One region of the Paenibacillus sp. cl141a genome, then DNA from elsewhere that is predicted to be linked to it. Evidence: riboswitches for the same ligand, from Rfam matches in the RefSeq annotation. Region 1 holds a riboswitch; each other region holds the start of a gene.
What was found. A riboswitch is a leader RNA that binds a small molecule or an ion and turns the genes downstream of it on or off. The one in region 1 is predicted to bind ZMP and ZTP.

Region 1 (7,009 bases):
GTACAAAATAACCGGTATCCCCACCTCCGCGACGTTGCGGAAATGTTGTATAATGCCCTCAATCGAAGGGCGGCTGTAATACGGCGTGACCACCAATACCGCGTCTGCCCCGATATGTCCTGCCCATTCCGTCCGCTTCATGCTGGAGAACGTATCGTTGGTACCCGTACCAATAATGACCGGCAATTGCCGCCCGTCCAGACCTTTTCGCGTTTCCTCCATCACCTGAACGACCTCTTCCCAAGTTACCGTCGGCGCCTCTCCGGTCGTACCGTTGATGATCAATCCTTGAATGTCATGGGATAACAAATTCTCCAAATAACGATGATAAGACGGAACATCCAATGCGTATTCATGTGAAAAGGGGGTGACCACCGGAACATAAATACCTCTCAAATCTTGCGGACTCAACATGATCTTTCCTCCATTTCATGAATTGTGGCTTTACTTTACCATGGGAATCGGGATCGGTGTTATCTATAATAATAGATAGTTATTATCAATATTATTGATGAGGAGAGAGCGATGGAACTGATCTATCTGCAAACCTTCAGGGAGGTTGCTGTTCGAAAGAGCTTTACTAAAGCTGCTGACGAATTGGGTTATGCACAATCCAGCGTTACCACCCAGATTCAGAAGCTGGAGAAGGAATACGGCGTCAAGCTGTTTGAACGGTATGGCAGAGGCCTGCGCCTGACGAAGTCAGGGGAGGAGCTGTTCAAGTATGCTGTCCAAATGCTGGATCTGTTCCACCAGTCTAAGGAAAAGCTGACGAAACAAGGCGGGGGCGTCTTATCGATTGGAACGATCGATTCGCTTGCCGCATATTTTCTTCCATCCGTCCTTCATCGGGTGAGGCAGAAGCATGAAGATCTTGCCATCCGCTTGCAAACGGATCGTGAAGATAGCATCGTCAGTAAGGTAAGAGAGGGTGAGTACGATCTCGGGCTTATTCTGGAGAACAAACCGGAAGACACTTCATTGAATTGGATCTCGATCCGGGAAGAGCCCCTCCATCTGATTGCCCATCCGGATCATCCGCTTCGCAGGTTGCCCGTCATCGAGCTGGAGCATCTGGCTGATTGCGAATGGATTATGACCGAGGATACTTGCAATTACCGGATCATGTTGGAAAAAGTGCTGCGCGCCAGCGGAGCTCCCGTCCGTATTGGTTTGGAATTGGGCAATCCCGAGGCAATCAAAAGATATATCATGTCCGGTACCGGCATCTCATTATTGCCGAGAATGGTAGCAGAGGAGGAAATCAAGAGGGGAGAGCTGGCGATTCTTCCCTTTCAACACCCTGACATTCGACTGGACATCCAGATTGTCATTCATCCTAAGAAATGGCTGTCACACTCGCTTCAGGATATGATCGAAATGTTGAAATCTAAATCTTAAAGACGCAGGCTGATATTGCATTTAACGAAAAGATTCAGTATCATTTATGTAACAATGTATAGGTTTATGTGTGACTGGCGTAGCATGGGGAACCATGAGGGAGCACATGGATGACAACGGCCGTACGCCTGGGCAGAGGTAAGGGAGTTTATTTCCCTTACCTCTTTATTATTTTCTTGGGCTTCTATCGTCTCTGAAACTATGAAAAGGGGATAAAACAACGATGTTCAAAACGAAAAAAATATTGCTGCTGGGATCCGGAGAACTAGGGAAAGAAGTCGTAATTGAAGCACAACGATTGGGTGTCCAAACCGTAGCCGTCGATCGTTATGCCGATGCTCCTGCCATGCACGTTGCCGATCACAGCCATGTGATCGATATGCTGGACGGAGAGAAGCTGCGCGCTATTATTGAGTTGGAAAAGCCGGACCTGATCGTTCCGGAGATTGAAGCGCTGGCTACTTCGGAGCTGGTGAAGCTGGAGGATGAGGGGTATCGGGTGATTCCTACCGCCAGAGCCGCAAAGCTTACGATGGACCGTGAAGGGATCCGCCGGTTGGCATCAGAGGAGTTGGGACTGCCGACTGCGGACTATCGATTTGCCGATACCTATGAGGAATTCAAGCAGGCTGTCCTGGACATGGGTTTTCCGTGCGTGATCAAACCGCTGATGAGCTCCTCCGGCAAAGGTCAGAGCGTGTGCCGTTCTGAAGGGGATATCGAGTCCTGCTGGAACATCGCCATGGAAGGCGGCCGCGTGCAGAACGGAAGAGTGATCATTGAGGAATTCATTTCATTCCAGTCGGAAATCACGCTTCTGACCGTCCGCTCCGTAAATGGAACAAGCTTCTGTGCGCCGATCGGGCATATTCAGGAAAGCGGAGATTATATCGAATCGTGGCAGCCGCACGACATGTCTGAAGCGCAAATCGAGGAGGCTAAATATATTGCGCGGAAGATTACCGACGAGCTTGGCGGATACGGCTTGTTCGGCGTTGAATTATTTTTGGCCGAGGATAAGGTGTACTTCAGCGAGGTATCCCCGCGTCCGCATGATACTGGGCTGGTTACGCTGGTCACGCAAAATCTATCCGAATTTGCGCTTCATGTCCGTGCCATTCTCGGGTTTCCGATACCAGAGATCGAATTGATCACGCCGGGAGCCAGCCGCCCGCTGAAAGCCGGCCGAGAGCTGGAAGACTACACGATTACAGGCGCCGAGCAAGCGCTGGCCGTTCCGAATACGCAGCTTCGCATGTTCGGCAAACCGGTAACCAAGGCCGGAAGACGAGTAGCAGTCGCGCTGTCAAGCGCCGGCGATGTCGAAGAAGCGCGGTCACGCGCGAAGCTGGCATTGGATAAGCTTGCCGTCGAAGAGGCATAAACATCGGAATTCCATAGGGATATCACATGTCATCATGTTGAAAAGGCCAACCGAAATGACCGGTTGGCCTTTTCAGTTATAGAAAAATCAGGGATCCAAATCGGGTACAAACTCTTCTGATCACGAGTACTTGCTTTTAGTTTTGATTTCGGGAATAAATAGGGAGAAATTTATGTTCTTTCATGTTAAGATACACAAGAATACAAACGACCCTCACCCATTATAATGTTTCCATTCGATGCGATAAGCGCTGCTTGGAGCATAATATTTCAAATAAATCTCTAGAGGAACGTTTATTGACGGCATAGGAGAATCTACATGAGAGACATGACGCAAGGAAGTCCGATCAAGCTGATTACCATGTTTACCATCCCGCTTTTGATCGGTAATATTTTTCAACAATTTTACAACATGGCAGACACCCTTATCGTGGGACGTACCATTGGCGTGAACGCACTTGCAGCCGTTGGCTCGACAGGCAGCATTTTGTTTTTTGTCATCGGCTTTGCCCAAGGCTTGACGGCTGGTTTGTCTATCATAACCGCACAGCGTTTTGGAGCTAAGGATATCGCAGGCGTCCGCAAAAGCGTGGGAACGAGTGTATGGATCAGTCTGGTGTTCACGGTATTCCTCACCATCGTGAGCGTTATATTTACGAGGCCCGTCCTCGTCATGATGAACACCCCTGCCGAAATTTTGGATGATGCGTATTCGTATTTGATCGTCATTAACTGGGGCGTCGGCGCGGCCGTTCTGTTCAATTTGCTGGCTAACCTGCTCCGTGCTCTCGGCGACAGCCGGACCCCGCTTCTCTTCCTGGTCGTTGCAAGCATTCTGAACATCGTGCTCGACCTCTTATTCATTCTCGCATTTAAGATGGGAGTAGCCGGAGCCGGACTTGCCACGGTTATATCGCAGCTGTTCTCCTGCCTGCTCTGTCTGATCTACATTCATAAGAAGGTCCCGCTCCTTCAATTCAAGAATGCCGACTGGTCCATCGATTGGAAATTTATACGCCAGCATATGTGGGTAGGTTTTCCGATGGGCTTCCAAGCCTCCATTATCGCAATCGGAGCCATCATTCTTCAGATCACGCTAAACGGTCTCGGGGCAACAGCCGTTGCGGCTTATACCGCGGCTCAGAAGATTGATATGCTCGCGACGCAGCCGATGAGTTCCTTCGGGATTACAATGGCGACTTTTGCTGCTCAGAACTTCGGAGCGAATCGCATAGATCGGATCAAGCTGGGGGTTAAGCAGTGTATTTGGCTCTCAGGATCATTCAGCATCGCCGTGGGCCTGCTGGTTATATTTGCGGGTCCTGCCGTCGTCAGCCTTTTTGTGGGTCAAGGCCAAGAGGAATTGCTGTCGCTCAGCAGGCTGTATTTCTTATCGAACGGCAGCACCTATCTGCTTCTGTCGCTGCTCTTCATCTACCGCTTCACGCTTCAGGGGCTTGGTCAGAGCTTAATTCCCACTGTGGCGGGCATCATGGAGCTGATCATGCGGGTACTGGCTGCTATCTTCCTGACCGCGCAGATCGGCTTCCTCGGTGCAAGCCTGGCAAATCCGCTGGCTTGGCTGGGCGCCGTCATCCCGCTCGGCATCGCTTACTATCTGAGCATCAAGAGGTTGAGCACGCCGGTAAAACCCGTCTCCGTACCCGTTCAGGCGTAAGGAATGCTGCACAATCGAATTCGGAACGAATCATGACTCCAGGAACAGGGAAGCACTGTTTCGTTGGAGTTGTGCATTCGTTCTTTTTTTTGTTACAAAAAACATAATGTGGAAGATTCCCAATTTGGGTGCGGCGAGGTAAGATCACTATAGATTCAGTTTGCAACCGAACAGGACAGAAACGGGAGGGGTCGCATTGTATAAAGTGCTGTTAGTAGATGATGAAGCCGATGTGAGGGAAGGCCTCGTTCAGGAAATCCAATGGGAAGCCTGCGGATTCGAGATCAAGGGGACGGCGGAGAACGGAAGAGAGGCCGTGGAGGCTGCGGAGCGGTTGGAGCCGGATGTCGTTATTACCGATATCAGTATGCCCTTTCAGGATGGACTGCAGCTGGCCTCATGGCTAAGGGAGCATCAGCCGCTGTGCAAAATCGTTATTTTGACCGGTTATGACGAATTTGATTATGCCCGTCAAGCGATTACGCTCAGCGTGGATGAGTATTTGCTCAAGCCGTTCTCTGCCGAAAGCTTCATGGAGTTATTAGGCAAGATCAAGGACAAAATCGATATGGAGGTGGCGGAGCGTGAGGACGTGCGCCAATTAAAGGAGCATTACCGGACAAGCCTGCCTTTGCTACGGGAATCGTTCCTGGCTTCGCTGTTAACCCGAAAACTGCCCCGCTCCATCATTGAGGAGAAAACTCGGAATTACGGCCTTCCGCTGAACAGCGCCTGTTATCTCGCCGCGGTGATGGCTTTATATCCGGCGGCAGAGCATAAGGAGAGTGCTCCATCAAGCTCCCTGCGGCATTCCAGCGATATGGACTTGATGCTGCACGCTATGCTGAACATTGCGAAAGAGCTGATGGATCCCCTTTCTTTTGGAAGCGCATTCATATACCAGGATAGCATCGTGTTCTTGATTACGAATGACGGCTGCGAGGACGAGTCGTGGTTTGGCGACCTGCAGGTGGCACTGGACCGTTTGCTCAAAAGCATTCTTCACTATCTGAAGCTGCCGGTTACGATCGGCGTGGGTTCCAGGGTCCGGACTCTGTCCGATCTTAAGCACTCCTACCAGGATGCGCTGCTGGCGCTGGACTACCGGCTGATTCTCGGTGCCGAGAAAGTCATCTTCATCGATGACGTGGAGAGTCCGAGGCAGGAAGGGATCCGTCTGGACGAATTGCAGGAGCAAGCGCTGATCCGCAATCTTAAGCTCGGAACCGCGGAGGAATTAAGTGAATCGATTACGCACATATTCGATGAGCTGATCGGAGCATCCTGCACGATTCAAGAGGTTCAGATCTATCTCCTGGAAGTCGTAACGGCCATACTTCGAACGGCTAAAGAATCCGGGATCGAGCTTGAGGAGATGTTTGGAGCGGGGTATCAGCTGCATGCCGAGATCTTCAAGTTTTCCGGACTACAGGAGGCTAAAGCTTGGCTTCAGGATGTCAGTTTGGCCATCCGCAAGCAAATCTCCAACTCCAGGCAGCATGCCTATAAAGACATCGTGGAGAAAGCGCTGGAGTACACGCGGGAGCATTACGACGACCCGGATATATCGCTGCAGAAGCTGTGCATGCACCTGCATATCAGCACAGGCTATTTTAGCGGCGTATTCAAAAAAGAGCTCAAAATGACCTATGTGCAGTACTTAATGCAGCTGCGGATGGAAACGGCCAAGGAGCTTTTACGTTCCACCGACCTGAAGGCTTTCGAAATTGCGGAGCGCGTCGGGTTTGCCGATCCGAATTATTTCAGCTTCTGCTTCAAGAAGCAGGTCGGCGTTTCGCCTAAGGAATATCGGGCACAAGCGAGGGGGTAGGGCATCGGTGAAAATCACGTATACGAAGCGATACTCGATTCTACCGTTCGTACAACGATGGGTTAAGCGATTCCGAACGCACAGCATTCAATCCATCATCATGTGGTCCTTCTCGGCGTTCATTCTGCTCATTGTGATCGTGGTAGCCGTACTGCTCTTCAATAAATTCTCGCGATCGGCAGAGCAAAGCGTATTCCTGAATGCCCAGCAAATCGTGGACCAGGTTAGCTATAATCTCGAGGATTACGTGGACGGGATGGCGCAGTTGTATCGGGCGATCGAGGAAAACATGCTGGCAGACGGGCAGTGGGACGATGAGCAGGTGACAAAACAGCTCGATACGATCATGCGAAGCCGAGATGACATCGTCTCTATCGCTTTGTTTAATGATCAGGGCGACCTGCTGCGGAACCATCCGGCCATTCCGGTCAAGTCCAGCGCCAAGGTGACGGAACAGAGCTGGTTTCACTCGGCCATGAGAGTCTCCGACCATCTGAGCTTCTCGCTGCCCCATGTTCAGAATTTATATGACCACACGTTTGAATGGGTTGTCACGATGAGTAAAGGCATTACGGTCGTTCATGACGGGGAGCCGATGTACGTCATTCTGCTGGTGGATATCAACTTCAAGAAGATCGACGAGCTGAGCAGCCGCATCAGTCTAGGGAAGCGCGGGTATGCGTACATCATCGACGAAGGAGCGGGAAATATCGTGT
Region 2 (7,009 bases), on a different contig from region 1:
GACAGGCTCAAGCCCCTCCAGAACGCGAACGGTGATCTCGTTCAGCGTCTGACGGTCCTTCATCACGTCCAAGTCGTAGTCCGGAACAATCTTGAACACGTCAAGCACCTGATCCAGCATTTGCCGATGCTGCGCAGTTACACAAACCACCGATTCGATATGCTCCGGATGGCGCTGAAGTTCCAGAATAAGCGGCGCCATCTTGATCGCTTCGGGGCGGACCCCAAATATCGTCATCACTTTCACTTTTGACATGTTTGAAATTACCCCTCTTTGCATGCTTGTTTTTCAATTCAAGTCGTCGAATGGCTGGCACGGCTCTTATTTCGTGCCGTACAGCCGATCTCCTGCATCACCCAGGCCCGGTACGATGTAGCCATGGTCGTTGAGCCCTTCATCCAGAGCAGCAACGTAAATATCCACGTCCGGATGAACGTCATGCACGGCCTTCACGCCTTCCGGTGCAGCCACGAGATTCATCATCTTGATCTGGGTGCAGCCGCGCTTCTTCAGCACGTCGATCGCAGCGATGGCCGATCCGCCCGTCGCCAGCATCGGATCGATGACGATCAATTCCCGCTCCGTCACGTCGGTTGGAAGCTTCGTATAATATTCCACGGGCTGAAGCGTTTCCGGGTCGCGGAACAATCCGACATGCCCTACCTTGGCAGCGGGAAGCAGCTTGACCACGCCGTCCAACATGCCGAGACCCGCGCGCAGGATCGGCACGAGGCCGAGCATCCGGCCGGAAATGACTTTCCCTTGGGTTTCGGCTACCGGCGTCTGAACAGATATCGATTCAAGAGGAACCTCCCGCGTAATTTCATAAGCCATCAAAGTCGCGACTTCGTCTACCAATTCGCGAAAGTCTTTTGTGTTAGTCCGCATATCGCGTATAAATGTAAGTTTGTGTTGAATCAACGGGTGATCACAAATCACCAATTTTCCCATGTCTGGTCCCTCCGGTTTGAATGCAAATGTTATTTCAATATGGGCGTAAATACTTGTGAGCTCCATAAATCCTGTCTATTATATCATTCCCTCTAGTCAATTGACACCTGCACGAGTCATGTTTATTTCCGTGAGTTTTGACCTTATAACCGGATCTTTGTCAGCCCTGCACCTAGGTTTTCCATTTTCGCCTATATTGATCCTTACCGCGAAGCGACCCGACTGGGAGCATGCGAGCATAGCAATCTGGCCAGAATGTGACAGCTCCTAAAAGAGGACCCCACCTTCAGGCGGGATCCTCTTATCATAGGCTTCTTATGCCGACGAAACTGTGATTAATATTTCATTTCAGGATATAGCGGATATTGATCCGTCAGCTCAGCCACCAAACGGCCCGCTTTTTCCAGCGTTGCCTCGTCTTTAGGCTGCTTCAAGGTCATGGCAATAATCTTCGCGATTTTCACCATCGCCTGCTCATCCATGCCGCGGGAAGTGACCGCCGGCGTACCGATACGGATACCGCTCGTGACGAACGGGCTCGTCGGATCGAACGGGATGGCGTTCTTGTTGACGGTAATTCCGATGGAATCCAGCACCTTCTCTGCGTCTTTGCCGGTGATGTCCAGATTGCGGGTATCGACCAGCATCAGATGGTTATCGGTTCCGCCGGAAACGATGTTCAGGCCTTCCTCGATCAGGGTGTCAGCCAGCACTTTTGCGTTCTTCACGACGTTCTCTGCGTACGTCTTGAAGGACGGATCCAATGCTTCGCCAAGCGCCACGGCCTTGGAAGCAATGACATGCATGAGCGGTCCGCCCTGGGAGCCCGGGAATACCGCTTTGTCGATCGCCTGTGCCCAAGCTTTCTTACACAGAATCATGCCGCCGCGAGGTCCGCGAAGGGTCTTGTGCGTCGTGGTGGTTACGAAATGGGCATGCGGAACCGGATTCGGGTGAAGACCCGCGGCAACGAGACCGGCAATATGAGCCATATCGACCATGAACAATGCGCCTACATCGTTCGCGATGGCAGCAAGCTTCTCGAAATCAATGATGCGAGGATATGCACTTGCACCCGCCACGATCAGACGAGGACGGTGTTTGAAAGCCGCTTTGCGCACTTCGTCGTAATCGATAAGGAACGTGTCTTCCTGCACGCCGTACGCAACGAAATTGTACAGAAGGCCGGACGCGTTAACCGGGCTTCCGTGAGTCAAGTGGCCGCCGTGGGCCAGGTTCATGCCCAGCACGGTATCTCCTGGCTTGAGCGCAGCCAAATACACCGCCATGTTCGCTTGGGCGCCGGAGTGCGGCTGAACGTTGGCATGCTCGGCACCGAACAATTCCTTTGCGCGGTCACGGGCGATATCCTCCACGATATCCACTCGCTCACAGCCGCCGTAATAACGCTTGCCAGGGTAGCCTTCCGCATATTTATTCGTCAGCACCGTCCCCATGGCTTCCATAACCGCTTCGCTGACGATGTTCTCGGAGGCAATCAGCTCAATGTTGCTGCGTTGACGCTTCAGTTCCAAATCCATCGCTTCCAATACAGCCGGGTCATTCTTCCGCAAATGTTCCATCATGTTCATATCCTCCCATAATCAATCGTTATTTTCTCTTGCCAAGTCAAGACTACAAGTTTACCTAATGACTAAAGCGGGCTCTCATTCGAATCAATCGCACAGCGTGGAATCATCCCGCTGCTCAAGCCGGTACACGGCGCGTTCTCCGCCGATCAGCTTCGGCCGGGTGTAAGCCGCCGTTACGCGCGCATCGCCGATATAACGCTCGCTCGGCCTGAACGGAACCGCCACTCTTCGCAAATGCATGCCGATCAGCGTCTCGCCGATATCGACACCCGCATGGGCCTCAATGGATTCCGCAAGGCAGGGCTCCTTCATACTCCGATACGCCGCCGAGGCCATGGAGCCTCCCGCCCCCGGAAACGGTACAGCCGCCACTTCCGTCAGGCGCAGCTCTTCAAGCAGTCCCCGCTCCATGACTAGCGCCCGGTTCAAATGCTCACAGCATTGATAGGCTACAGCGAAGCCGAATTCCGCTTGAACCTCGGCAATGCCCTGAAGAAGCTGCTGCGCCGTTTCAAGAGCGCCGCCTGTACCGATCCGGCGTCCGACCACTTCACTGGTGCTGGCTCCGATGACCAGCACCTTGCCCGGTCCTAAGGCTGCCGCTTCGGCCAGCTCGCGGACGATCCGCGCCGTCTGTTCGCTCAAGGAAACCTTGGAGATATCCGTCATGTCACAGTCCTCCCGATGAATTTTTTCACAGAAGATGCTTCATTCCATACGCAATAACCGCAGCAGCTTACGCGTTGACCTAACGCGATTCGCTCTTCAGGTAACGCTCCTCGATGGCCTTGATCTTGTTCACGCGGCCGACATGGCGTTCGCCCTGGCTGAAATCCGTTGTCAGCCATGCACTGACGATCTCGGCAGCAAGCCCGGGGCCGACGACGCGCTCGCCCAGCGCAATCACGTTGCTGTCATTATGCTCACGCGTGGCTTTGGCCGAAAATACATCATGCGTCAGCGCGCAGCGGATGCCCGGCACCTTGTTGGCGGCAATGCTCATGCCGATTCCCGTTCCGCAGATCAGGATGCCCCGATCCGCTTCACCCGAGACCACCTTCTCGCACACCGGAAGCGCGTAATCGGGATAATCCACGGAATCGGAACAGCCGCAGCCAAGATCCTCCACCTCGTGTCCAAGGCCCCGAATGACCTCCACGATCTCCTCTTTCAGACGAATGCCGGCATGATCGGTACCCAATGCAATTTTCATCTATGAAAAACCCCCTCGAATGTTCGCTTTTGCGTTTTAGCTTGTTTCATTATAACCCAAACTCCACGCAAAAGACGAAAAAAGAGCAGTCGGCGCACGTATTGTGCTCCAAATGCTCTTTGCCCAGGCGACCGGCCGTATATTCCGATGCTCCATCGTGGTTTCATCCACTTCGTCGCCAGTTACATCGGATCATGTTTTTCACCTTCATCTTAAAGCAATACCCTGCGAAAGGCAAGCGGCTTTTTTAGCCATATTGAGCCCGGATCCAGATTTACTCTTCGCTTCCGTGGAAGCCGATCCTATTTATGCTGATCCGCTTCCAGCTTGTCCAGCAGGCGGAAGAGCGCCGTCCGAATCTCCGCCGCCGTCGCCTCGTATTCCTCCCGCGAGCCGCCGAAAGGATCGGAGATATCGAAGCTCGGAATGCGCTGGCGCAGCTCGATCAGACGCTCCCGGTCGCGGTCGCTGACATCGCGGCCCAGCGATCTGGCCAGCTCAAGCGTCGCGTACAGGCTGTCCTGCTCCCGCAGATCATCCAGCACCCGCCGGTCATCCTCCACAAACTCCTTCAGCGTGTGCATCTTGTCGGCGGCATGCGGGAACTGCCGAATCGCATACTGCTTATGCGACTGGGTCAGCGTCAGAATCAGGTCTGCCCATTCCACCAGATTCGCCGTCAGCGGCTTAGATACCAAGCGATCTTGAATATCCTGATCCCGCAGTATCGATTCCGCATGACGGGATACCGGCATGCCGTCTACGGCCGAGACGCCGGCGGATTGCGTTTCTAGCGGAATGCCTCGCTGTTTGGCGAGCTTGCGCAGCATCCCTTCCGCCATTGGGCTGCGGCACGTATTCCCCGTGCAGACAAACAATATATTTTTCACGGTCCCGTACCTCCCCGTTGATAGGTTGTTTTGGGATTATTGTAACAAATATTGCGTCAAAAGATAAACATCACGCCAAAGATGATCAAAATCAGTCCGCCCAGCATTTCGCCGTACTCTCCCAGCTTGTTACTCACCTGACGGCCGAGCAGCAGGCCGAGAATGGACAGCAAACCGCCCACGACACCGAAGGAGATCACGATCAGCAGCACATCATCCACGAACATCCCGAGCGAAACGCCTACCGAGAAGGAGTCGATGCTGACGCTGAGCGAAAACAGCAGCATGCCCAAGAACGCGGTAGGATGAATTCGCTGACCTTCCCCGCCCCGCCAGGCATTGTACAGCATATGTCCACCCAGCAGGAGGAGCAGCCCGCCTGCCGCAAACCCTGTGACGTGCCCCAGCAGCATGCCTACATAGCGGCCGGCAAATAAGCCCGCCAGCGGCATAAGCATGTGAAACAATGCGATCATGAAGCTGATGCCCAGCATATGGCCTAAACGCATGCCGCCTCTCATTCCGACTCCGATGCCAAGCGAAAATGCGTCTAGCCCGAGTGCAACCGCCATCAGCAGAATCGCCGCAAGCTGTCCCGATTGGACAGACGCCTCCAACATCCCCATTCCCCCAAGTCCCATGGTCTTGTACACCATATGCGGACAAGGGGGAAATCATGCTAAAACCGTTCAATCAGCATCTTCATTGACGTGGATGATGTGATGTCCCGCGGCCTTCAGCAGCCGGTTCATGACGGCTGCGCCAAGCCCCTGTTCCGGGCACGCTTCGGCCAGGATGAAGGTCGCGCCTTCTTCATCGAAGCGGCGCAGGCCGGCGTACAGCCGGCGGGCCGCTTCCTCCGGCGCGGCCAGGCTGCCGAGCGAGACGGCAACGTCCGCGCGGTAGTGACCCATGTGCTCGTCGAACGACAGCACGCCGGTCACCTCCCCGCGCCGTGCCGCCGCCTCGAGCTCGGCCGCGATGCGTGCCGACACGGCGTCGGCACGCGGGCCCTGCACCACGCACATCGCACCCTTCGGTGCGTAGTGCGTGTACTTCATGCCCGGCGAGCGCGGCGCCGGGCTCTCCGCCTCCCCGGCGGCGCGCTGCAGCGCCGGGTCCTGTCTCACGCTTGCCGCCACCGCGGCAAGCTGCTCGGCCGTGACGCCGCCCGGGCGGAGCACCGTGACGGCCCCGTCTTCGCCGACCTGCACCACCGTCGACTCGACGCCCACCCCGGCCGGGCCGCCGTCGAGCACGCCGTCGATCGCCCCCGCCAGATCCTCCAGCACATGGCTGGCCAGCGTCGGGCTTGGCCGGCCGGAACGGTTGGCGCTCGGTGCGGCGAGCGGACAACCGGCGGCGCTGATCAGAGCCAGTGCCACACGGTGATCCGGCATCCGCACGGCAACCGTATCGAGTCCGGCCGTCACGCGAGGCGATACGGCGCCCGGTTTCACAGGCAGCACCAGCGACAGCGGTCCGGGCCAGAACGACGCCATCAGCGCCCGTTCCGTCTCGTTCACCTGCTGGACCAAGCCGTCAAGCTGAGCCAGCTCCGAGATATGCACGATTAATGGATTGTCCGATGGCCGACCTTTGGCGGCGAAGATGCGCTCGACCGCCTCTGTATTGCCCGCGTCAGCACCAAGTCCGTACACCGTTTCCGTCGGAAAAGCCACCGTACCGCCCTGTGCAAGCACCTGTCCTGCTTCGTGCAGCGCCTGCTTTGCTTCCTTCCCGGACCCGAGGTTCTCCTTGGAGAGGGAGCTTAAGACGTGCCACACGTTGGTTGATTTCGATGCAGCATTCCGGGAGCCTTGTTCCCGCTGCAGGTTGCGTTCCTTGTCATTCCCGTTCTGTTCCATACCTATCCCAAGCTTTCTGTATATGAAATATATAAACATCCAAACGCGTTTTGCCTATACTCCAAAAGAAAAAGCGCTTCTCGTTCTTCAGTCCCGTGCCGGTTCCCATGGAAACCGGTCGCGCCAAAGAGAAAGCACTCTTCTTCATCCAAATTTATTATACCCTGTCCGTATTGGAAATCAATACGCGGGATCATCCTAGAATAAGCTCGCCACCCAATTCCAGAGGCCCAGGAACATATCCCACAGGAAGAAGCGGACCTCCGGCTCGCTTTCGCTTGCCTTCTTCGGCGCTTCCTCCGGAGAAGCGTCGCCCGCATCGGCGGACACCGTTTGGATCCCCGTCTCGACAGGCTGGGCTGCCGCATCCCCGCTGCCGCCGTCGATGAAGCAAAGCGGCGGGAACAGGACGCACCACCAGTTTTGTCCTTGACCTTCCCCTAGCGTAATCCGCAGCGCATCGTAATCACCCGCCGGATACACCGTGCCCCCGTA
Region 3 (7,009 bases), 170 kb from region 1:
GGAGTTCCAGCCGATTGGGACTAACGCCGGCACATCGTTCAAACCGAGTCGCAATGTGCTTATTCAGATGCATGAGCAAGTACAGCAGGTCTTGTGTATGGCATGTAGAGATGATAAAGACCTCCTTCAATTCATTGACTCATCAATGGTTGATGGGTCAATCATATAGGTTTATTTTCTGAAAATCAAGTCTTTTGTATAAAAAGCGAATCGAGTCCATAGTTCCTTCAGATAATCTGAATCCTGGGAGAGCCCGAGAATTCTGAATCGCATTTGATGTATAATAGGTGTAAGATTCCTAATTCATAGAATGAATGAAAGATTCGTTTTCATTGAGAATGTAATGCTGACGCATGAACAACATAAATCAGGAGGACAAGATTATGGCAAAAGCAAAAGTTCCAAAGCGACCCACCAGGGATGAGTTTGTACTGGAAGAGCTCGGAAATCAGCTTACGGAAGCTTATCAGGAGGAATCGGTCATCGTACTGACGGTCTGGGGATGGGAAGAGGCGGTCCGCGGACAAATCGATCAAATGGACTCCCGTACAGGGAAGGTGCATATGAAACAGAACGGCGTCATTACGAAGGTTCCTTTTATGGATATTATGGAAGTGAATTATCCCAGGGACTAATCATAAGCAAACCGAGAAAAAGGAGATCCCTGAGGATCTCCTTTTCTTTTTTTCATATCCCTGCATGCATTCAATGTCACTGCACCACGCCGCTGAGCAAGTCCTCCCACTCCTGCACAATGCGCGTTTTTTCCAGACGATGGCCGATTAACGTAAGATAGCCTCGCTGCAGCTTCAGCGTACTGGGCTCGATGGCAAGCTGTGAGCCTGCCCATTGAACCAGGGAAGGACCCGTGGAAAGCTGAATATATCCTTTGGCCCGCAGCAGGCCGGAACCGCGTGCGGCGAGAAAGGTTTCGACGAGGCTGATCTCAAGCGGGAAAGGGGTCGGAGCCGATAGAGTCAAGGTATCGAGGCCGGTATAGGAATGGCTGCCTTCCCCGGCCTCTTCTCCGTGAACATGGCGATGCTCATTATGAGTGAGAGCTCCTTCATGGTTGCGGCGCACCAGCTTGCTCCGATCTTCTTCGCTGGTCCAAGGGCTGCCTTGCAGGCGATCCGCAGGACTCCCTTGCCGGTTTGAAGAATGAGATGAATGGCTATGATTCTCCGTTGGCTCTAGCTGAAGGGCCGCAAACATTTCATGCTCATCCAAACGGCTGTAGTCGGTTACGGACAGGCTTGCCGATGCATTGATTTTTCTAATGGAGGTAATGACTTTATGGATCTGTTTCTCTTCGCATTCTCCCGCCTTGTTCAAGATGATCCAGTCCGCGAAGCTGATTTGTCCCCGCAGGGTACGGACCAGCTCTCGACTGGATGCAAAGAAGCTGTTGTACTCGAGAAATTTGCTGCAGTCGGCCAAGGCGATTTTGCCCCGGATCGATATTTGATCCACCAGTGACGGATCCTGCAAATCCTCAAGAATCTGTTCAGGATTCGCCACTCCGGTTGTCTCGATGAAAACGAGGTCGGGCTTCCGGTCTAACAGGCTTTTCAAGGCTTTCCCCAGCTCGTCTCGTTTGGTGCAGCAGATGCAGCCGTCAAGCAGCTTCTCGATCGGAAGATTAGGCATTTCACCGGACAGGATATCGCCATCCACGTCCTGTTCGCCCATCTCATTCATCAGGACGGCGGTCCTCCATTGCCGTTTGGCGGCATACGCCAGCAGCCTGAGCAGCAGCGTGGTTTTGCCGCTCCCCAAAAATCCGCTAATCAGCACGACGGGTATCTTGTTCATTTATTGATTTCCTCCTTGGTCTCGATATCATTCGAATACAGTTCATCAAAATCTGCGACAGAGTCCGGATTCGTGAAAATGTAAGGGGATGACGGCTGCTCGATCGGCTGAATCCGTTTCGCTTGAACTTGCAGCGTTTCCTTACCGTCCACAATGTTCACCTGGATCGTGCCAACGATCTGAACCCATGCGTCATTCGCGAACAACGAAGCATTCGCCGCGCGCACCATGACCCCGAACGGGACGGCGTCAGCCGTGCAGCACATCACGAGGAAGCGGCTGACGGCAAAGGTGTCTTCGTTCATATGTCCATCGCGGAAAACAAATCCTTGGACGGTGATGGCCTTTCCTTGAAAATGCTGTTTGTACATATCCATGGCCCCAACGGTCTCCGAGAAAATGTCCGGCTCCACTCGGATGACGGGTAAGGTATATAAGCGCTTGGCCAGCTCCGCGAATTCCACGCTGTAGATGTCTTTGGGAACAAAACGCTCGTTCAGTGCGATGTCCTCCGCTGCCGCCAGGTCATCATTCGTTCCATGCTTCTCCATGCCCGAAACGGCGGGAGCATTCCGCTCCTCGGTTTTACGGCGAACATCGGGGTTCGGATAGGTGTAGATCATGCCTTTTTTGGCCGCCATATCGCTGCCGAGGGCTTGGTCCGGCAGGAGCAGGCCGAACAGCAGCGGCACCGTGAATAACCCGTAAACCGATATGTTTTTGATCAGTCCGCTGGGCAGGGGGTGCTCGCAATCGCACACCTCGCCGGAAGCTCCCGCAATGGCGTGCCACAGCATGCCGAAAGCTATGAACAACAGCGGCACGGGACAGAGCAGAAGCAGGGTCTGCATATGGGGAGCCAAGTAATAGTCCAGTGAATTTGATGCGTTCAGATGCATGATATAGGCGGCCAGAGCTGAGATAAGCAGCGATCGCAGTATATAGTGGCTTCGCAGGCTCAGCCTGGGCTTCACGTCCCGAACACCTCCAATCTCAAGTGGATATCCGAAGGCATAACAGCCTGAAGGTGCCGTTATTCCAACCGTTTTTGTGTATTGCCTCTCCAGTTTGTTACCTACACCTAACCGCCGAATAGCGCGTTGACGGCTACAGAGCCGGTAAAGACAAGCGTAATTACCAGCAGGCTTAAACCGATCACGAATTTGGTCCTGAAGGTAGCCGACAGCATGAGCAGGCTTTTGAAATCCAGCATCGGGCCGAGGACCAGGAAGGAAACCAGCGGGCCGATGGTAAAGGTGTGCGTGAATGCCGATGCCACGAAGGCGTCCGAAGTCGAGCAGAGGGACAGGATGAAGGCAAAGCCCATCATGAACAGATAGGAGGCGGCAGGACCGTTCCCCAGAGCCAGCAGCTCCTCCCTCGGAATGAAGGATTGGATGCAGGCCGTCAGGAAAGCGCCCAGGACTAAATATTTGCACATCTCGATCAGCTCGTCTCCGGCGTGGACAAACATGCTTCTCCAGGTTTTGGGATGCTCATGCAACAAACGTTCCCCCTTGCGGGAGCCCTGTTCGGCGAACTCTTGAAAGGAACGCTTCAGGGGGCTGCTTCTTGAAAAAACATAAACGAGCAAACCCGTCGTCACCGCGACTGCAAAAGCCAGTCCCATTCGTCCGATCGTCACTTCGGGATGCGATCGGAAGGCCATGATCGTTGATGCGAATACAATGGGATTCAGAATAGGACCGCTGAGGATAAAGGTGACGGCGATATAGGCGGGCATACCCTTCAGCATCAACCTGCGAACGACCGGGATCATCCCGCATTCGCAGATGGGAAACAGGATGCCGAGCATGGAAGCGAACAGGACGCCAACCACCGGATTCTTCGGCGTGAGACGCCGCACCCATTGCTCTTGTACGAACAGCTGCAGAAGGGACGACAGCAGCACGCCAAGCAGAATAAAAGGAAGTGCCTCAAGGAAGATGCCCGTAAAGACGGTTTTAACCTGCTGTAGGTCTTGGCTGGATATGGGGGTTAAGTCCTTCTGCAGCCATATCGTCAAGACCGGAATCACGAACACAAGCGGAAGTATAAAGGGCAGCATTTTGAAGATCGCCGGATATCTCATCAAGACCTCCTGGAGCGAATTGTTCTTAGGACATTCTATGCTTGTACTTTCGGCAACATACGTGATTTCAGGCAATAAATCAAAAACCTTACGATTAAAGAGCAGCCGCATAGCCGGTGGCGCGAAGTCCAAAGTCGTGATATATTAAAAAAAGTTATCCATGTGTTACTGGCGTAGCTTGGGTTACCAAGAGGGAGCACATGGGATCATATGCCGTACGCCTGGGCAAGAGGTAAGGAGACGTTCGAGTCGCCTTGCCTCTTTATGTTTTTTAATACAATGGCGAAGGAGCGGATTAGCATGAGTAAGGAACCCGTAATTTTGGATGGGAAAAAGGTATCCGATGATATCAAGGCAAAGCTGGCGGTGAAGGTACAAGAATTGAAACAGCAAGGGGTAACCCCTTGTCTGGCAACGATTCTGGTTGGCGATGATCCTGCTTCGGCGACCTATGTACGGATGAAGGGAAATGCGTCCGAGCGGCTTGGCATCTTATCCAAGAAAGTAGTGCTAGAGACATCGACAACGACGGAGGAGCTGATCGCCGCGATTCAAGCACTGAACGAGGATCCGAACGTCCACGGTATTCTGCTTCAGCACCCGGTACCGCACCATATCGATGAGCGGGCGGCTTTTGATGCCATCGACATGAAAAAAGACGTGGATGGAGTAACCACGCTCGGGTTCTCGCAAAATGCGTTTGGTTTCGCCGATTACCCGTCATGCACGCCGGCGGCGATTATCGCGATTATGGACTATTACAGCCTGCCGATCGAAGGGAAGCATGCGGTGGTGGTCGGACGCAGTCCGATTCTGGGCAAGCCGGTATCGATGATGCTGCTCAATCGCAACGCCACGGTTACGATCTGCCATTCGAGAACGAAGAACCTTGGGGAGATTGTGTCCCAAGCGGATATTGTGGTTGCGGCCGTAGGCAAGCCTAATTTCATTCAAGGGGACTGGATCAAGCCGGGTGCCGTCGTGTTGGACGCCGGTTACAATAAAGGAAATATCGGGGACTGCGATTACGAAGCCTGCGCCAAGGCGGCATCCGCAATCACGCCGGTACCGGCGGGAGTAGGCCCCGTGACGATAGCGACATTGCTGAAGCATACCGTCGAATCGGCCGAGCGAACCGTCCAAGCTTAAGGGAATGCACTTGACCATTAGTATGTGAAGCAAGGCTGCACCCTTGAATCATCCCCTTCGAATCCTTCATTTCATGCCAGAGCCTGGAACATAGAAGCCAATATGGACCATGCAATGCTAGGCTTGGAGCCCGCATTTCACGGATCCCTGGACGTCATGGTATAGTTAGGAATAAGAGAAATACGAAGGGGAGAGATTCATGTTTATACGAATCATGGCCTGTTGTGCGGGACAACAGGGAGCTCCAGAGAATGATCCGTTCGATGCAGCGCTGCTAACGGCTCCGGAGATCTTGGCATGAAGAACACGATAGCCGATATTGCCCACAAAGCCGGAGTTGCCAAAAGCACGGTCTCCCGTTTCTTGAACGGAGGATCCGTCAGTCATGCGACACGCCGCAAGATTGAGCAGGTTATTCAGGAAACCGGCTATATCCCGAATTCTTTTGCGCAAAGCCTGAAAGCCAAAAAAACGAGCATGATCGGCACCATTATGCCGCGTCTGGACTCCTTCTCCGCATCGCAGACTGTCGCCGGCATGGACGAGGAATTAAGAAAACACGGATATCAGCTACTGATCATCAACGCAAGCCAGGATTTATCCAGGGAGATCGAAGCGCTGTATGATCTCGCCAGACAAAAAATCTCAGGCATTATTCTGTTCGCCACGCAGGTGACGGAAACCCATCTTGCCGCGATTCAAGAGATCGGCATTCCGGTCATTCTGCTCGGACAACAGCATGACCATGTCCACAGCATGATCTATAACGATTATGCCGCAGGTTATGAAATGGGCCGGTACGTGCTGTCGATGGGACATCGTCAAATTGCCTATATCGGGGTGACGGAAAAGGACGTAGCCGTCGGAGTCAAGCGGAAGGAAGGGTTCCTCAAAGCGGTAAGCGAGTATGAAGAGGCGGAAGCGGTTCTCTATGAGAGTGGATTCAAGATGTCGGATGGTGTGAAGACGGCATGCTCCATGTTTGAGTTGAACCGAACGCTGCCGACGGCCGTGGTCTGCGCCACGGACAACATTGCGCTGGGCGTGATGAAAGCGGCGCACATGAAAGGCATCCCTATTCCCGACCGAGTTTCCGTTACCGGATTTGGCGGATACGACGTAACCGAGGTGATTCATCCCGGGTTAACAACGGTGAAATATGGATATTTCCAAGCGGGCCACCTCGCGGCACAGCATATTATGAAGCTGGTCAACGACGAGCCGGTGGATTTCCTGACGGTCATGAATTGCGAGATGATTCATCGGGAAAGCGTTGACAATCTGAATTAGGTATTTTATACTTCAAATAACGGAACCGGTTCCAATCCGAGTGCTTGCTTGGTATTGGAACTGAGTTCATTATTTTTACCTTTGATTGGAACCGGTTCCACTGCAGTTGAGTTTATTTGTGTGCACGCGTTAGCATGATCTGTTTGATTTTTCAGCAAGACCATTTATAAGGAGAAGAGATATGGACAGAGAACTGAAATACCGACGCCTGGATCAGGCTTCTCCCGAAGAGCTTTCCTCCTTAAGGAAGAAAGTGCGATTAAGCGAATGGAGGCAGAAATTTCACGTACAGCCCATCATGGGCCTGATGAATGATCCCAATGGATTCTCTTATTACAACGGAGAGTATCACTTGTTTTACCAATGGTTTCCTCTGGGCACGTTTCACGGCTTGAAATACTGGTACCATACTTCCTCGAAAGACCTGGTCTTTTGGCAGAACCAAGGCATCGCTATTGAACCCGGTCACCCGCATGATGCTTATGGCGCTTATTCGGGCAGCGGTATCGTAAAAGATGGCAAACTATGCCTCATGTATACCGGGAATGCCCGGAATGAGGAATGGAACAGGCAATCTTATCAATGCATGGCCGTGATGGACCGCGACGGATCCATCACGAAACTCGATAAGCCGCTGATTGACCATGTGCCGGACGGATATAC

Region 2: linked by a shared signal. The riboswitch ahead of rpiB (ribose 5-phosphate isomerase B) and the one ahead of purT (phosphoribosylglycinamide formyltransferase 2) in region 1 are both predicted to bind ZMP and ZTP.
Region 3: linked by a shared signal. The riboswitch ahead of BMX45_RS03120 (bifunctional 5,10-methylenetetrahydrofolate dehydrogenase/5,10-methenyltetrahydrofolate cyclohydrolase) and the one ahead of purT (phosphoribosylglycinamide formyltransferase 2) in region 1 are both predicted to bind ZMP and ZTP.

The regions. Positions count from the first base shown of each region.
Region 1 is NZ_FNZO01000001.1:815,784-822,792, forward strand. It holds gene dapA (4-hydroxy-tetrahydrodipicolinate synthase) at 1-414, opposite strand, end outside; gene BMX45_RS03910 (LysR family transcriptional regulator) at 526-1,401, shown strand; ZMP/ZTP riboswitch at 1,462-1,542, shown strand; gene purT (phosphoribosylglycinamide formyltransferase 2) at 1,625-2,785, shown strand; gene BMX45_RS03920 (MATE family efflux transporter) at 3,104-4,462, shown strand; gene BMX45_RS03925 (response regulator) at 4,659-6,293, shown strand; gene BMX45_RS03930 (cache domain-containing sensor histidine kinase) at 6,301-7,009, shown strand, end outside.
Region 2 is NZ_FNZO01000003.1:468,886-475,894, reverse strand. It holds gene wecB (non-hydrolyzing UDP-N-acetylglucosamine 2-epimerase) at 1-255, opposite strand, end outside; gene upp (uracil phosphoribosyltransferase) at 322-951, opposite strand; gene glyA (serine hydroxymethyltransferase) at 1,287-2,537, opposite strand; gene BMX45_RS12080 (TIGR01440 family protein) at 2,628-3,212, opposite strand; gene rpiB (ribose 5-phosphate isomerase B) at 3,292-3,756, opposite strand; ZMP/ZTP riboswitch at 3,871-3,952, opposite strand; gene BMX45_RS12070 (low molecular weight protein arginine phosphatase) at 4,059-4,646, opposite strand; gene BMX45_RS12065 (manganese efflux pump MntP) at 4,703-5,266, opposite strand; gene BMX45_RS12060 (L-threonylcarbamoyladenylate synthase) at 5,336-6,514, opposite strand; gene spoIIR (stage II sporulation protein R) at 6,713-7,009, opposite strand, start outside.
Region 3 is NZ_FNZO01000001.1:648,546-655,554, forward strand. It holds gene BMX45_RS03095 (MarR family winged helix-turn-helix transcriptional regulator) at 1-73, opposite strand, end outside; gene BMX45_RS03100 (YolD-like family protein) at 384-635, shown strand; gene BMX45_RS03105 (CobW family GTP-binding protein) at 712-1,815, opposite strand; gene BMX45_RS03110 (TIGR03943 family putative permease subunit) at 1,812-2,789, opposite strand; gene BMX45_RS03115 (permease) at 2,897-3,907, opposite strand; ZMP/ZTP riboswitch at 4,062-4,141, shown strand; gene BMX45_RS03120 (bifunctional 5,10-methylenetetrahydrofolate dehydrogenase/5,10-methenyltetrahydrofolate cyclohydrolase) at 4,208-5,056, shown strand; gene BMX45_RS03125 (LacI family DNA-binding transcriptional regulator) at 5,354-6,346, shown strand; gene BMX45_RS03130 (glycoside hydrolase family 32 protein) at 6,528-7,009, shown strand, end outside.